Regions from separate parts of the Pseudoalteromonas sp. SR43-2 genome, predicted to be linked through region 2. Evidence: predicted binding sites of a transcription regulator. Region 2 holds the regulator's gene; each other region holds the start of a gene.
What was found. The regulator LexA, encoded in region 2, represses DNA repair genes until DNA is damaged. The targets are predictions, from matches to a motif close to TACTGTATNNNNATACAGTA.
Positions count from the first base shown of each region.

Region 1: ruvC (crossover junction endodeoxyribonuclease RuvC) is a predicted target of LexA. The motif match lies at 2,676-2,695, and genes of this name have one in related genera.
Region 3: dinB (DNA polymerase IV) is a predicted target of LexA. The motif match lies at 2,024-2,043, and genes of this name have one in related genera.

Region 1 covers NZ_JACJED010000027.1:46,378-52,204, reverse strand. The annotation lists gene ruvB (Holliday junction branch migration DNA helicase RuvB) at 468-1,475, opposite strand; gene ruvA (Holliday junction branch migration protein RuvA) at 1,483-2,100, opposite strand; gene ruvC (crossover junction endodeoxyribonuclease RuvC) at 2,103-2,627, opposite strand; gene H5120_RS18570 (ABC transporter permease) at 2,757-5,258, opposite strand; gene H5120_RS18565 (ABC transporter ATP-binding protein) at 5,248-5,827, opposite strand, start outside.
Region 2 covers NZ_JACJED010000020.1:10,902-16,728, forward strand. The annotation lists gene H5120_RS15655 (endonuclease) at 1-203, opposite strand, end outside; gene H5120_RS15660 (DnaJ C-terminal domain-containing protein) at 435-1,403, shown strand; gene H5120_RS15665 (chaperone modulator CbpM) at 1,403-1,723, shown strand; gene H5120_RS15670 (hypothetical protein) at 1,786-2,511, opposite strand; gene H5120_RS15675 (hypothetical protein) at 2,825-3,205, shown strand; gene H5120_RS15680 (PaaI family thioesterase) at 3,206-3,646, opposite strand; gene lexA (transcriptional repressor LexA) at 3,814-4,431, shown strand; gene coxB (cytochrome c oxidase subunit II) at 4,916-5,827, shown strand, end outside.
Region 3 covers NZ_JACJED010000001.1:211,616-217,442, reverse strand. The annotation lists gene H5120_RS01080 (leucyl aminopeptidase family protein) at 1-829, opposite strand, end outside; gene dinB (DNA polymerase IV) at 959-2,011, opposite strand; gene H5120_RS01070 (thioesterase family protein) at 2,740-3,168, shown strand; gene H5120_RS01065 (aldo/keto reductase) at 3,187-4,239, shown strand; gene H5120_RS01060 (ABC transporter substrate-binding protein) at 4,356-5,279, shown strand; gene H5120_RS01055 (fumarylacetoacetate hydrolase family protein) at 5,230-5,827, opposite strand, start outside.

The DNA.
Region 1 (5,827 bases), on a different contig from region 2:
TATTATTCTCCCATACCGAGCTAGAGCACTGAATGAGATAGTTTCATTAAGCCAAGTTCTTAGTAATAGGATATTTTATCGTATTACATTGTTTTACTCTTTCTGGATAAAACCAAATTTAGTAAAACGTAGTTCCCCTGGATTACTTCCTTCAACTTGTTGTTTGCCCGCATTTTTTGCGGGCTTTTTTTTGCCTGCAATTTAGTGCGCTACATATTTTATTTATAAACTAATAATTGCTCTACCTAATTTACAATAAGTAATTCGCTTACTAGTTTGAATGGTACGCAGGATAGCTTCGCGAGTCTTAACGCCCTGTGAATTAACAGTTAACTATAAAGCGTATTTGTATTTTGAAATAACATTTTCAACAGAGTGTTGAGGTTTTGAGTATAATAATTTGAAACAAAGGGATACTGAGACAATTACCTGCTGCGCAATAAACCACAGCAAGTAAAGTATATAGGCTAGTCTTTTTTAGGAAGTAAACCAAAGTGATGGTATGCACTGTCAGACACTATGCGCCCACGTGGTGTACGCTGAATAAATCCTTGCTGGATTAAAAATGGCTCTATTACATCTTCTATTGTTTCGCGCTCTTCACCAATAGCAGCCGCTACATTGTCGAGCCCTACTGGGCCGCCCATAAATTTTTCGATTATGGCGAGTAAATATTTGCGGTCCATATAATCAAAACCACTTTTATCTACGTCAATCATATCAAGGGCTTGCTTAGCTACATCGGCGTTTACTGTGCCGTCAGATTTTACTTGAGTGTAATCGCGTACACGGCGCAATAAGCGGTTTGCAATACGTGGTGTGCCGCGCGAGCGCTGGGCGATTTCGGTAGCGCCATCGTCACACATTTCTAAACCAAGATAATGTGCTGAACGCCCTACTATGTGCGATAAATCTTCTACAGAATAAAACTCTAATCGCTGCACAATTCCAAAACGGTCACGCAGTGGCGATGTAAGCGAGCCTGCTCGTGTGGTTGCACCAATGAGTGTAAATGCAGGTAAGTCTAATTTAATAGAACGCGCAGCTGGGCCTTCACCAATCATTATATCAAGCTGGTAGTCTTCCATTGCGGGATACAGTATTTCTTCAACTTGCGGGCTTAGCCTGTGTATTTCATCAATAAACAGCACGTCGCCCTCTTCTAAATTAGTAAGTAGAGCAGCTAAATCGCCTGCTTTTTCAAGTACAGGGCCTGATGTTGTTTTAATACTTACGTGTAACTCATTGGCTACAATATTTGCAAGCGTGGTTTTACCAAGCCCAGGTGGGCCAAATATTAATAAATGATCGAGCGCTTCACCACGGGTTCGCGCAGCTTCAATAAAAATTTCCATTTGCTGCTTAACATGAGGCTGGCCTCTGTAGTCGGCTAAAAGTTTTGGTCTTATTGCACGATCTATAGAGTCTTCATTTGTTTTTTCAGTCGCATCAATTAAGCGATCCGCTTCAATCATGGGTTACTCACAACATAGATTTTAAAGATTCTCTAATAAGAACCTCAGTAGACATATCGGGTTTACTTATCGATTTTACTGCTTTTTGAGCTTGTGGCAATTTATAACCTAATGCAAGCAGTGCCGATACGGCATCATCCGCTGCATTATTAGCAATTGTCGCATCGCTCAATGGCTCTATTACTGCGCTGTCGCTAAATGGCGTAAATAAATCATTGCCCCAATCTTTTAGTCTGTCTTTCATTTCGAGTACTAAACGCTCGGCTGTTTTTTTACCTACACCGGGTAATTTAACAAGCGATGTTGAGTCTTCGTTATTTACACAACTTACAAATTGTTTTGCCGACATGCCCGATAAAATAGCTAAGCCAAGTTTTGGCCCTACGCCATTTGCTTTTAATAGCTCTCTAAACAAGGCACGTTCAACTTTATTATTAAAACCAAATAATAGCTGAGCATCTTCACGCACTACAAAGTGAGTGTAAACAATCGCATTTTCACCAATTTTTGGTAAATCGTAAAAACAGGTCATCGGCATTTGTACTTCGTAACCTACACCACTTACTTCGAGTAATATTTCTGGTGGCTGTTTTTCGACTAAAATACCATTTAAGCGGCCTATCATAATTATTTCCTTAAACGTCCTCTAACGGTTTTGCTTGCGCTGCCCGCTAGTTTAATTAAATTTTGTTCTGAGTGGGCGTGGCAAATCGCAATAGCGAGTGCATCAGCTGCATCGGACTGTGGCGTACCGGGTAATTTTAAAATATTTTTTACCATGTGTTGCACTTGTGTTTTATCTGCGCCACCGTTGCCTACTACTGCTTGCTTAATTTGCCTAGCTGAGTATTCAAATACGGGTAAGTCGGCCATTGCAGCGCCAACAATCGCAGCGCCTCTAGCTTGGCCTAGTTTTAAAGCTGAATCGGGGTTGTGCGCCATAAATACTTTTTCAATGGCAAAGGTTTCTGGCGAAAACTGCTCAATAAGCTGTGTAATGCCTTGGTAGATCATTTTAAGCCTAACCGGAAAAGGATGATCGGCTAACTTTATACAGCCACTGCCTAAGTATGTAAATTTAGAACCTTGATGGGCAACAACACCATATCCGGTCAAACGTGAACCAGGATCGATCCCTAAAATGATGGCCAAACAGCGCTCCATTGTTATTATTTTTAAATTACGCTAATAATGCCAGAGCACTGTATAAATTACCAGTACAAAGAAAAACAAAAATGCCCACGTACTAGGTGGGCATTTACAGAGCATGTTAGTTTAAGCTTACCCTAGGGCACGCACTAATCCTTGGGTGTTTTGTTTAAGTGTTCGGGCAATCATTAAATAGCCTAAACCTGCCACAAATACGCCGCCAGCTACCGGACCTATAATCCATATATGCGGGTGTAACTTACCTGCTAAATCAAACATTTGTTGCTGCACAATTAAAAGCGCTATATCACTAAAAAATGCGGCAACTAAGCCAGCTAAACCGCCGAGTAATAAAAACTCGTACAAGGTCGCGTTTTTAATTAATCGGCTTTTAGCGCCAAGCGTTCGCAGTATTACAATTTCTTGCATGCGCTCACCTAAACTAGCTTGCACTTGCGATATAAGTACAAGCGCGCCACACAGCACAACAATGGCAAGTACAAAGCCAATGGCGAGCGATACTTGCGAAATAGTTGTTTGTATTTGCTTAACAAAGTTATCAATATCAATGGCTGTAATAGTAGGGTAAGTACGCAATAACTGGCTAAAGTCACGCTTTTGATCTGGGTTTATACGTACCGACGAAATATACGTCGCCGGAAAATCTGCAAGTACATCAGGGCTTAAAATAATAAAAAAGTTAGGTTTAAGCGTGGCCCAATTTACTTTGCGCACACTGGTGATTTTAGCGTCGAACGACTGCGAACCAATTAAAAATGTAAGCGTATCGCCTATCTCAACATCTAAACGCTCAAGCATCGACTCCTCTACTGAAGCCTCAGCCATCGCATTTTCACCAAACCACGTGCCTTGTGTTACTTCATTTTGATCAGGCACATCTTTAAGCCATGTAAGATTTAGCTCACGACCAATACCTGCACGTGCTTCTTCGTCTTTTTTCTCGTTGTCTTGCAGCGATACAGAACGCGCTACCAACTCGCCGTTTACCGCATTTACGCGCCCACGAATAGTTGGATAAAACTCTGATACCTGAATATCTTTTTGAGCTAAATATTCATTAATTGGCTCAAGCTCATTTTGCGTAATATTAACCAAAAACGCATTAGGCGCGTCGCTTGGAAGTTGCGACTGCCAATCAGATATCATGTCGTTTTTAAGCACCACTAAAAACAGCAGTAATTTAATCGCTAACGAAAAACTAATTAACTGTACCGCGTTCACATTTGCACGCTTTTGAATAGACGCAATTGCAAGCGACCAACTATTACCTGGCTTTAATCCTAGTCTTCGACCACCACCAAATATTAATTTAGATACTAAAAACAGCACACCAATTAGCGCAAGTGTTGATATAAACAAAATTAGCGTTATTTTTATGTTGTTACTAAATAACCACATTAATAAAAACACAGTTAGCGCACTCATACCTAAATGCACACGACTTACCGCCAACTTGTCGCCTAAGTTACGGCGCAGTACTCTAAGCGGTGGAATATCAAATAAATCAAACAATGGTTTAATAGAAAACATAACAGCACAAATTACGCCAGTGCTTATAGCCACCAGCCAAGGTTTAAAGCCACCTAAAGGCAGCTCTGTGCCCATACTTTTTGATAAGTAACTTGTTGCTATTTCTTGCAAACCATAACCAATTAACAGCCCAATACTTACCGCCATTGCACATACAAGCAATAAATGGAGCATGTATATTTTGCGGATTATTGAACGGCTACCGCCTAGCGTTTTCATCATCGCTACTGGATCGTATTGGCGTTCACAATAACGTTTTGCTGAAACAGCTATAGCCACTGCAGCCAAAATAATGCCTAGTAAACCAGCAAGTAATAAAAAGCTCTCTGCGCGGTTTAAGCTGTTTGAAATGGGTGATTGGCGGTCTTTAACGCCATACCATTGTTGGTTTTCTTTCATTTGTGGTTTAAGCCACTCATAAAAACTATTTATGTCAGCCTCACTACCTGCATAAAGTTGGCGGTAATAAACACGACTACCCGGCTGCACAACTTCAGTTTTTGCCACATCGTCAATATTAATAAGCACACGACGGCTACTCGAAAATACATTAAATGGCGCGTCTGGCTCTTCTACAATAACTTTTGAAACATTAAATAATGCCGCGCCAAGCTCTACTTGCGCGCCTATATCAATATTTAAACTGTAAAATACCGATTCACTTAGCCACACATCACCCGGCGTTGGCCCGCTATTAGCAACTTTAGTTTCACCGGTTAGTGTATCTTTAACTTTTAACTGCCCTTTTAGCGGGTACGCATTAGATGCCGCTTTTACTGAGCTAAACTGCATTTCATCATCGGCAAACAACATAGTGTCGAAGTACACCATTTGCGCCGTTTTTAAATTTTGGCTCTGTGCTTGAGTAATAAAAGCGGTGTCCAGAACATGGTCGCTTGCAAGTACACGGTCTGCTGCAATAAAAGCACTGCTTTTTTGCGCAATACTTTGCCCTATTCGCTCAGTAACCATCGACAGTGTAAGCACGGTTAACACAGCAAGAGCGATAGCTGCGCTTATAACCGTGAGCTCACCACGGCGAAATTCTCGCGAAAATAACTTAAGCGCTAACTTAACCCACATTAGCAACGTCCTCTACTTGGCTTTTTACCAGTAAACCCGCTTCTATTTGAATAATGTGCTCACATTTTTGTGCAAGCCCTTCATCGTGAGTCACCAAAATAAGCGTGGTGCCGTGTTGCGTGTTTAAATCAAATAATAACGATTCAATCATTTTACCGTTTTTGCTGTCTAAATTAGCCGAAGGCTCATCAGCAAATAGTATTTTAGGTGTACCAATAAATGCTCGCGCAATAGCAACACGCTGCTGTTCACCGCCAGAGAGTTGCGACGGGTAATGATCGATTCGATGGCTCAAGCCTACTTTTTCAAGCAAAGCAATTGCTTGCTCTTTTGCATCACTTTCACCAGCGAGCTCTGCTGGTAGCATAACGTTTTCTAGTGCCGTTAAGCTTTGTACTAACATAAACGATTGAAACACAAATCCAATTTTAGCCGCGCGCAGTGCAGCACGCTCTTCTTCATCTAAATTGTGTAATGGTTCACCATCTAAAAATATTTCACCGCTGCTTGCGGTATCCAGCCCTGCTAATAAACTGAGTAACGTAGATTTACCTGAGCCCGATGTGCCA
Region 2 (5,827 bases):
CGAGGAATGTAACCACAGTTAGACGGATCAGGAACGAGTTTTTTGCCTTCTTTTTTAATGTCGCAACCGCAGTAAATGCTTTTGGCGTTGTCAGGTAGGGTTTTAATTAAATGTCTTTTAGCCGTTGAAAAACGGGTAAATTGTTCGGCTGATACCGAAGCGCACACACAACAAGCCAATAAGGCCAGAATAAATCGAGTCATATCCATCACAAATGTGAACTACAGGAATAGGCAGTTTAAAGCCTTGAAGATAAAAGATAAAGTTAACTTAAGGCCTACGCTTATATTACTAAAAAGTGCCTGATTAATTTTTTACTCAAAGTTATTTTCACTATTCATTTATTTCTCACTATTTATCGTATTTTAACCACACAAGGTTACCCGGTAAGGAGTATGCTTAAAGCTTACTCAATATGAGGATTTGGATTGCAAATGAAATTTGTTGATTATTATGCAGTGCTTGGAATATCGCCTGATGCAGATGATAAAGCGGTTAAAGTAGCTTATAAAAAGTTAGCCAGAAAATATCACCCAGATGTAAGCAAAGAGCCTCAAGCAGAAGATAAGTTTAAAGAAATAGCAGAAGCTTACGAAGTCATTCATAACAAAGAAGAACGTGTAAAATACGACGAGTTACGTCGTCACCAACAAAATCGTGCTCGTCAACAGCAAGGCCATTATGGTGGTAACAATGCCTCTTCGCAAAGTAATTACCAGCAAAGCGATCCTCAAACCGACCAAGAGTTTTCTGACTTTATTAATTCAATGTTTGGCGGGGCTGGTGGATTCGATCGTTCCGGGCAAAGCAGAAGTAACGCCGCTCGCGCGCAAAAAGGACAAGATGTGGAAATAGAGTTCCTAATTTTTCTTGAAGAGACTTTAGTTGATACCGTGAAGCCTGTTGAGTTTATGTTACCGCAGCGAGACAGCAGTGGCCGTGTTACTGAAATTAAAAAATCACTTAAAGTGAAAATTCCTGCAGGCTCAGTAAATGGCGAGCGAATTCGACTAAAAGGGCAAGGCGGATTAGGGTCAGCGAATGGGCAAGATGGCGACTTGTATTTACAAATTAGTTTAGTGCCTCACCCATTATTTGATGTTGAGGGTCATAACCTAAATATAGTTGTCCCTCTTGCACCATGGGAAGCGGCTCTTGGTACAAAGCTAAATTTACCTACGTTGACAGGTAATATCCAATTAACTATTCCTTCTAATAGTCAGTCTGGTCAACGCTTACGTATTAAAGGTAAGGGGTTAATGAGTAAAAAAGCTAAAGGTGACTTATTTGCCGTGCTTAAAATTGTTAATCCAACATCTGTTGATGATACCAGTAAAAAACTTTGGGAAGAATTAGCCGAAAAAGCTCACTTTGATCCCCGTAATAACTGGAGCAAGCCATAATGCAAATTATCGTGACACAAAAAGACGATTTACTTACTAGCAAAGAGCTATGTTTGAGCAGTGGTATTAGCGAAGCAATTTTATATGAGCTAGTTGAGCATAATATTGCGGTTCCAATTGAGGGGGATCATGTTACGCAGTGGCAATTTACGGTATCTGCAGTGACCTTAGTTAAAAAAGCGGCCCGTATCCAACATGACTTTTCGTTAGATTGGTCGGCAATAGCTTTAGTTTTACAATTGCTGGGTGAGCGTGATGAGTTGATTTTCGAAAACGAAATGTTAAAGCGACATTTGAGTCGATTTAAGCACTTGGAATAAAATAAGCCCTAGGCTTATTTACTCTTTGATAAGTGGGCGCTAGCTCTCAAAAACCAATATGACTACTTTGATTTATTCTTATTTTTAATTCGGATAAATCGTTTTAGTCGTATATTTTGTATAAGTAGTAATATTCCACTTAAACAAAAAAGTACACTGGTTGCTGAAAAGCTAATAAGCAGTGGATTATTAAAATTCTCTCGCTCATCGTAATCCATAATATGTAACATCCAAAAAAAGTCGAATATTCGCCATAGCGTGCTGCGAACGGTGACAACTTTGCCGTTATTTTCTGACAAGTACAGTGTTGTGTTAAATGTGTCGTCAAATTGGACCTGCCATACATTGGTTTTATATCCGACTTCCCGCGTACCTTGCTTTAGTAGTACAGCGCTTGTTACTTGAGCGTCAATAAGTAAGTGTGCTTTAGCATTTGCGGTAATTTGTATTTTAGTTGGCGGCTCAAATGGTCGGCCTGTTATGCCATTGAAGCTTTGCTGCTCGTTATTACTAAAGACAGTAATAAGTGGTGTAGTTAAGAAGTTCTCAAAAATTATTTGTGTTGGATTAACCACCTGAGAGGCAATATCGTCAAGGGAGGCAACATAATCAGCCTGCGTAAATGGGTTATTAAGAGTACGTGTTGCAAGATGCTCCCCATGAACTTTATCAAGAGGGATTGCACTCATAATTAAACCACCTAGTAACCATGCTAAAATTTGTAATGCTAATAAATAACCTAACCATTTATGTAACTTGCGAGCATGTTTAAATATTTTTTTATTCATGTTTTAGTCTTATTATTTTTAGAGGCTAGTTTATTACATTAATGGGATAAGTTACTGCGACATTTTGTCGCAGTTTAAACTATAGCTTACTGTAATCATTTAAAAATAAAAAAGATTACACTTAAATTCCTAACATGACTTATCTGTTTAATTGAGCTAGATGTTTGATATCCAGCTAGCTTTAAATGCTAAAAAATACTTAAAAGCTGCGAAATATCCATATAAAGTGGTTAATAGAGCATAGTTGATTTGGTATAACGGTAAAACTGCGTTAAAGTTTGCAATGAAATTATTAGAGGATAAATACGAAACGATGTCGGAAATTCAATTTTTAAATGTAGATCTTGAGCTTGAATCAAAGCAAGATATTAGTTTGCTAGTGGCGGACTTGAAAAAAGTCGCGACGATTTTACATTATGACAAAGACGAATACCGTCAACTAGCGCGTATTGAAGCTACAGGTGAGGTGAGCACACCTGATAAAGCCATAAACCATATATGTGAGCTTATTGAATCGTGTTCGCGTAACGCGCTAAAGCAATGGTTAAGCTGTTCACGTAGAACGTTTGATATTGGTTTTGAATCAGGGACTTCTCCTAAGTGCTTTAATCAAGCCTTAGATGCAGATACATTATTGCGTATATCTGCGATTGGTGCGGGTATGGAAATTACTATTTACCCAATCGAAAAGTAACTATCTTCGCTCTACGACTGCTGCGGTCATTTTTGATACGCAGCACAGCTCATTGCGGCTATTTGTAATTTTTATTTCCCACACTGAACTACGTTTACCTATATGAAATGCTCTTGCCGTTGCTGTTAAAGTGCCGTTGCGAGATGCTTTTAAATGACTTGCGCTAATCTCCTGCCCCACGCAGTAAAATTTTGTAAAATCGACAACAAAGTTAGCGGCATAGCTGGCAACTGTTTCGGCAAGTACAACGTTAGCACCGCCGTGAACCATGCCCATTGGGTTATGATGCTCAGGAATTGCCGGCATTGTGGCAACCAAATAATCATCGCCAATTTCTGTGACTTCTATCCCCATAGTTTTCATTAATGTTCCTTGGCCATTAACGCCTTGCTCTAACTGCTTGCACAGCTCTAAGGTGATGGGCTGGTACCAAATACTCATAATGTCTCCTTTGCATTTTTAATCATTTATAAACTTAGCTTTAGTTATATCCCTAAAATGTACACAAGTGAAATTACTTTAGCTATTTTAAGGCTTAATTTAAATTTGCGATTTTTATTTAACTGTATATACTCACAGTTAAATGTACTGTATGGAAAACCAGTTGTATGCGACCATTAACGAACCGCCAAGCTCAAATACTCGAACTAATTAAAGTTTTTATTAAAGACACTGGTATGCCTCCTACACGTGCTGAAATAGCGCAAACATTAGGTTTTAAAAGTGCCAATGCTGCTGAAGAACATTTAAAAGCACTTGCTAAAAAAGGCGCAATTAAAATGAAACCAGGTGCAAGCCGTGGTATTCAATTAATTGAAGAAGAAGAGCCAGAACAATTAGGTTTACCGCTTATAGGGCGTGTTGCTGCTGGTTCACCTATTTTGGCGCAAGAGCACGTTGAAAGTCACTGTAAAATCGATCCATTAATGTTTAAACCGGCTGCAGATTTTTTACTACGCGTTAACGGTATGAGCATGAAAGATATTGGTATTATGGATGGTGATTTACTTGCTGTACATCGTACTCAAACCGCTGAAAATGGACAAGTTGTTGTTGCTCGCCTAGACGAAGACGTAACTGTAAAACGTCTTGAGAAAGCGGGTCGTAAAGTATTACTTCATGCTGAAAACGACGATTTTGACTCTATTGAAGTAGATCTTGAGAATGAGTCTTTTAATATTGAAGGCTTAGCCGTTGGCGTTATAAGAAACGCTGATTGGATGTGACTTTAAAAATAGCTTTTAAATAAGCAGTTTTATAAATGCGTACTAATTAGTACGCATTTTTGTTTTAAAATTTGTACTAAAAAATAGGGCGTAAACAGCCCACTGACTATTTAAGCTGTAAACTTTTTTGCACTTATATTTTCCCCCTCCGAATGCGTTAAACCCCTTTGTTTTGCTCATATTTTGAACTTCCTGTTGCCCAGTTGATTACCGATTTTTTATTAATTATTCAATATCACCTGATTGTTTTTTATACTAAAACTTGCTTGTTGTTCGTTTTTTAGCTAATTGTTAATGTGCTGAGCTAATAATAACTCACAGCTTTTTAGTTTTGAGAACACACAATATACACAAACTCGTTGTTGGCGCAGCAAAACCAATCAATATTAAATAAGATTGGCTAAAAAAATAAAAATAACGAATTGGCGTTTAAGCCGTATGCCTCTTCGCTTTGCATTCGCAATAGCATCAAAGGAGCCGTCACATGGGTAAACTGACCTCTACCTTGTGGCTTATATTATGTGTTTTTTCGCACCCAGTTTTGGCTAACAGCCAATACAATATGCGCAAAGGCGTAACCGATATAAGCAATAATGTATATCAGCTGCACATGACCATATTTATAATATGTTGTGTGATTGGGGTGATAGTGTTCGCAATTATGTTTTGGGCACTTATTCATCACCGTAAATCTAAAGGGGCTGTACCTGCCCAATTTCACGAAAGCACTAAAGTAGAAATACTTTGGACTGCAATTCCGTTTGTTATTTTAATTGCTATGGCAGTACCAGCCACTAAAACCTTAATTGCAATGGAAGATGCCAGCAAAGCTGATCTCACTATTAAAATTACGGGTTCGCAATGGAAATGGCATTATGAATATATGGGCGAAGATGTAGAGTTCTACTCTATTTTATCTACCCCGCAAGATGAAATAGCGAATCTTGCAGATAAAAACCCTAACTACTTACTTGAGGTTGATAAGCCTCTTGTACTGCCAATAAATCAAAAAGTACGATTTTTAATGACTTCTGATGATGTTATTCACTCTTGGTGGGTACCTGATTTTGCAGTTAAAAAAGATGCGAACCCCGGCTTTATAAATGAAACATGGACGAACATAAACGAAGAAGGTACTTACCGAGGCCAATGTGCTGAGTTGTGTGGTAAAGACCATGGCTTTATGCCCGTTGTGGTGGTCGCTAAATCTGAAGCTGATTTTAAAACATGGCTTGCAGATGCAAAGCAGGCTAAACAAAAAGCAGCATTAGCAGATGCCGCATTACTTGATAAAACCCTCCCAAAAGAAGAGTTAATGACTTTAGGCGAACAAGTATATATGGCTAATTGTGCTGCATGTCATCAACCTACAGGCATGGGGTTACCGGGTGTATTT
Region 3 (5,827 bases), on a different contig from region 2:
CACGACTCATGCCTGCCATATGGCCGCCTACTTTTAAATCTGCACCGCCTGTATCGTATACAAGGCCCTTACCTACAAACATAAGTGTGCGAGTAATTTCTCCCTCTGGTACATATTCAAGCTTAACAACACGTGGGTGATGGCGCTCAACTGCATACGATGCGCGAGCAACAGTACTTAGCATTGGGTAGTTTTTATCAATAGCTGCAATATCATCAATTACGTCAACTGCAATGTTTGAGCCTTTAAACAATTCAACGCAGTAATCAGCAAAACGTGGGGGAGCCATACGCTCAGGTTCAGTGCCACACAGGTCACGCGCTGCATATTGGCCAGCTGCAATTGCATTAACAGCTTTAATAGTTTGCTCGCTTGCGCCAACTAAACCAATCTGTGTAATTGGTTCAATGCTTTCACCGTGATATTCACGCGCTTCTAATGGCTGCCATAAGGCTTGGCAAGCACCTAAATAAGCAACTTCTAAAGCATGCTGATAACGGCTATCGCCATTTAAATTTGTTAAAAATAATGCAGGGTTAACACTGCCCGACGCTTTTGCTTCGTTAATTGCTAATTTAGCAGCATCAAAATAACGACGCACGTCGTCGTAATCTCTATTTAACGGACCGGTTGGCGCAAGTACAACGCGCTTGTTTTCAATTACTAATAAAGTAACTTGCTTACCGATGCGAGAATCTACGTTTGCTTGAGCTAAAATAGCATCACGTAATGAGTTATTTGGTAACTGAGAAAAGTCATTACTAATAATAATAAGCGCATCATGAGATGTGCATTCAAGGCTTGCACTAACCGCTTGAGGGTATGCCATAAATAAGGTCCTGTTAGAAAACATAAGCCCCTATTATCGTCGATTTAAATATTGAAGACCAGCAAGGAGCGATGAGCTAATCACATAACCTGTCAATAAATGGCAACTTGAAGTTACAGGCTTTACAGCTTAATCGAGAATACTAAGTTGGAAGTTTTGCTCTGGTTCGTTTTTAATGCCAACGCCTATGCCAAGTAATCTTACAGGCTGCTGTAGCCCACGCTGGTAGGCCTTAGTAAGTAGTTGAACAAATATTTCTGTGTTGAGCTCGTGATATACCTGATCGGCTGAGGTCACTACAAAATTTGCAAACTTCACCTTAACACTCAATTTATTAATACGGTTTTGTAACTGCTGTTTATTTAGCCTTAAAACTAATTCCTCTAACAATCTTGGCAGCTCATCTAAGCACTCTTGCAAACTTGTTTTGTTGTACTCGTAGGTATGTTCAACACTCAGCGATTTTCTTATACGATCTGTGGATACTTTACCAACATACTCACCTGCACATTTTTGATAAAGCGACACACCAAAATTACCCACATGTTGCTGCATCCAATTAACGCCTTTTTCACGTACATCCTTGCCAGTATATAAGCCTTTTAAATTTAGCTTTTCGAGCGTTACTTTGCCCACTCCTGGAATTTTCCCCAGCGGTAATTGCGCTAAGAAGTCATCAACCTCATCAGGCAAAACGACAAATTGACCATTCGGTTTGTTTTCGTCACTGGCTATTTTGGCAATAAATTTAATCGGTGCAATACCTGCTGATGCAGTGAGCCCTGTAGCATTGTAAATATCGGCTCTTATTTGCTGTGCAATAAGTGTGGCACTGCCTTTACATGCGGTGCTGTCTGTTACATCTAGATAGGCTTCGTCTAAAGAAAGGGGTTCAATTAAGTCTGTGTAGCGGCTAAATACTTCACGTATTTGGTTTGAAGCTTCTTTGTATACAGCCATGCGCCCTGGGACAATAACTAAATCGGGGCATAATTGTTTAGCATGATAGTTCGACATAGCCGATCGCACGCCATACTCTCTAGCTATATAGTTAGCGGTTGAGAGCACGCCTCGTCGGCTATTGCCTCCAATAGCAAGCGGTACAGATGCAAGTTTTGGATTATCTCGCATTTCTACTGCTGCATAAAAGCAATCCATGTCTATGTGAATAAACTTTTTCATCACCACAATAATAACTGGTTATTTATACAGTCATTATTATAGAATCACATGCGATAAGCAAGCCTAGGGCCTGTTTATCTTTCGAGGTTAAATTTGCAGAAGTATGTTTGGTATTTAGGCAAGGCAGAGCCTATGTAGTGTGGTTATTCCCCATAAATAGGCGATAACGTAGCACAAATGCCAAACATACGCTGCCCGAAGGGTTCTGCCTAGGGCCAATGTACTCTTTGTTGCCTACATGGATGTAGGTAAGGGGCGTGAGCAGGACGCGGAAGCTTTGCTCGGTTTTTACTTAGCCCACTAGGTCACAAACCTCGCGCCGCGATTAAATAGCCCCTAGATTGAACAAATTTTAATCCTGAAAGGTCAACAGGCCCTAGTTAACGATTAAAAAAAGTGTTTATTGTCCTCCGCTCTCTTATAACCACGTAGCCAATACATAACCTCAAATAAAAATCCTGCCAACATTAAAATGATAGCGCCAGATTCATTCCCCATCGCGTAACAGGTAAAAGAGGCTATAAAAACCAAACAAGCTAAGGACCAATTAATTATATTCTGCATATTATTACCTTTGTGTGTGTTTTTATGTGTCTGTGTAATTTAACTGTAGACCTAAAATTAAACAGGTACAATCATCTTATAAAAAAAACATGCCATTAATTACCTTGAGCTCGTAACACCATGTTGATAATCTAAGTACTTTAAAAATCAAGGGCCAATAAATAATGCAAACGTTTAAAGATCAGCACCCTATTCATACCGATATCACCGTAGCATGGGCTGATATGGATGCGCTACAACACGTAAATAATGTAGTGTATTTACGTTACTTTGAAATAGCCCGAATCGACTTTTTAAATAAAATAAATCTGTTCGACACAATAAGCCCAAACGGTGTGGGCCCAGTAATAAGCGAAAATAACGTTCGCTATAAACGCCCAGTAACGTTTCCCGACACACTCACTGTAGGCGTTACAATTACAGATCTTAAAACAGATCGCTTTACCATGAACTACACCGTTTACAGCCATGCACAAAAAGCAATAACGACTACGGGTGCATCTAAAGTTGTAATGTTTGATTTTACTACAGGGCAAAAAGCCCCAATCTCCGAGCCTCTTTTATCGGCTTTAATCAGCCATGCTCAAAACTAATTTAGTTAAGGAATTTTTATGCAATACAACCCACTAGGTAGCAGTGGCGTAAACGTATCTCGAGTGTGCCTAGGGAGTATGACATGGGGTAAACAAAATACTCAAAGCGACGCTGATGAACAAATAGCCTACGCGCTAGCGCAAGGCGTAAACTTTATTGATACAGCCGAAATGTATGCTGTACCTCCTTCGCCAGAGACCTATGGTAAAACCGAGGAAATTATTGGCAATTGGCTATCGCGTAATCAGCAAAAGCGCAGCGATGTGGTACTAGCTACAAAAATTGCAGGCAATGGATTATCGTGGGTACGTGATGGCGGCAATATTACTCGCCAAACAGTAATAGAAGCCGTGGATGATTCACTTAAGCGACTTCAAACAGACTACATTGATTTATATCAACTACATTGGCCAAACCGCTCTACCCCTCACTTTGGCAGACAATGGCCCGGCACTCTTAAATTTACCGACGTAAATACACAAGAGCAGCAAGCTAGTATGCTTGATATTCTAGAAGGCCTTAATGAATGTGTTAAAGCAGGTAAAATTAAGCACTGCGGTTTATCTGACGATACGCCATGGGGTATAAGCCAGTTTTTAAGTTTGGCCAAAGAGCATAACTTACCGCGAATGGTATCTATTCAAAATGAGTTTAGCTTAGCGCACGCTAAAGACTGGCCGTATTTAATAGAACAATGTGTACACGAAGATATTGCCTACTTACCGTGGTCGCCTTTAGCAGCCGGTTTATTAACGGGTAAATATCTAAATGGAGCTCGCCCTGAAGGCTCTCGTTGGACCTTCATGCAGCGTAACGGTATTTTTAGAGATACACCCAATGCAGAGCAAGCAACTAAGCAGTATGTTGAGCTGGCTCATGCAAACAATATTACTCCAGCACAACTAGCCTTAGCATGGTGTAACCAAGTAGATGGCGTAACTTCTTCAATTATTGGGGCAACATCTATAGCTCAATTAAAGGAAGATATAGACGCATTTAGCATAACGCTAAACGACGAAATTCTTAGTGAGGTTAACACCATATTTAGAAACCATCCGATGCCTTATTAAGTATGTATGAGTTAAAAGCAGCCTTGAATGAGGTTGCTTTTAACTAAAATATTTGACCCTACTACAACCAACACTATACTTTTATTAAGTTTTCTTAATTCAACGAACACTTATCAATGCTGAAAAACGGATACTATGCATTTTGCTTATTAATTGTATTTAACGCGCACGCCGTTGAGCAAAAAGTACAGCCTCTAGAAGAAATTATTTGGCTGCAAAGTTACACGCCCCCTTTTCATATAGCTAAAAGTGAAAGCGCACCACAAGGCGGAATTTGCGACAACCTAACCGAGCAACTCATCAGAACTATAACTGATGTAAAACATACCCGCTTAATTGTTCCTCAGCAGCGTATAAATAAATATTTAAATGAAGGAAAAAATGTATGTTTTCCGTGTGTTATTTATAAAAAAAATAATAACCAACAACTTAACTACTCAAATCCAACAACGGTATATCCCCCATTTTCAATTATCACAACTAAAGAGCTAAAGCCGCAATTAGAAGAAAAGCACGGCTCGCCTATCCACCTTATTAATTTATTAACCGACCCGCAATATGTATACGGGCAAGCAGCTGCACGTAAATTTACAACTAAAATTAATACAATTATTGAAAATACAAAACGAGATAAAGAGTCCTCGTTAAGTTGGAATAGCGAAAATGAAAGTCAGGCTGTTATAGCACGCTTGAGTCACGGCTTTTTAGACTACTCAATTGATTACCCGTTTATGGCTGATTACTTTAATAAACAAGGGGAGTATACGAATATAGAAAGTGTGCCAATTGCAGAAAATGACATTCAATTTATAAGAGGAGCAATAGGTTGTGCGGCTAACGCACCTAATAATTTTGCACAGCAAGCCCTTAAAAAAATTAACCGCGCACTAAAAGCTAATGTACTCCAATCGCCTGAGTATCAACAAAGTCAGCATAATTGGCTTAAAACTACCTTTACTGACTTTGATAAACACTACCAACAGCAAGTCATTAATTTTTACTTACTTGCCACTGATGCTCAAGCAAACACTGATCATTAGCATAAAGCGCCACTGCAAAAATACTTTTAGCTGTTACCTCACCTACGCCCGACGGTGTACCTGTCATTATTACATCACCGTCTTCTAAGCTCATAAATTCACTAATTTCTTGTAAAATTGAGTCAGGGTTGTGCAGCATAAAATGAGTATCACCTCGCTGAATCACTTCATTATTAATTTTAAGTTCAAAGGTAAAGTGCTTCATTGCATCAGTTAGCGCTACAAAATCAGTTAAAATTACAGAGCCGTCGAACGCTTTAGCGCGCTCCCATGGAAGCCCTTTATTTTTTAATTTACTTTGCACAGTACGCTTAGTTAAATCAAGGCCGAGTCCCACACCTGCAAATTTTTTATCTTTAACTACAAAACATAGCTCGGTTTCATAATGCAGCGTATCGCCGTTGTGAGCTGCAAATAACGTATTAGTAATTGCGCTATTTGGCTTATTAAATAAAACCATTTGATCTGGCGTTTCGTTATTTAGCTCTGCAATGTGTGCGGTATAATTACGACCAACACACACTACTTTTGATGGTGTTAATTCTTCA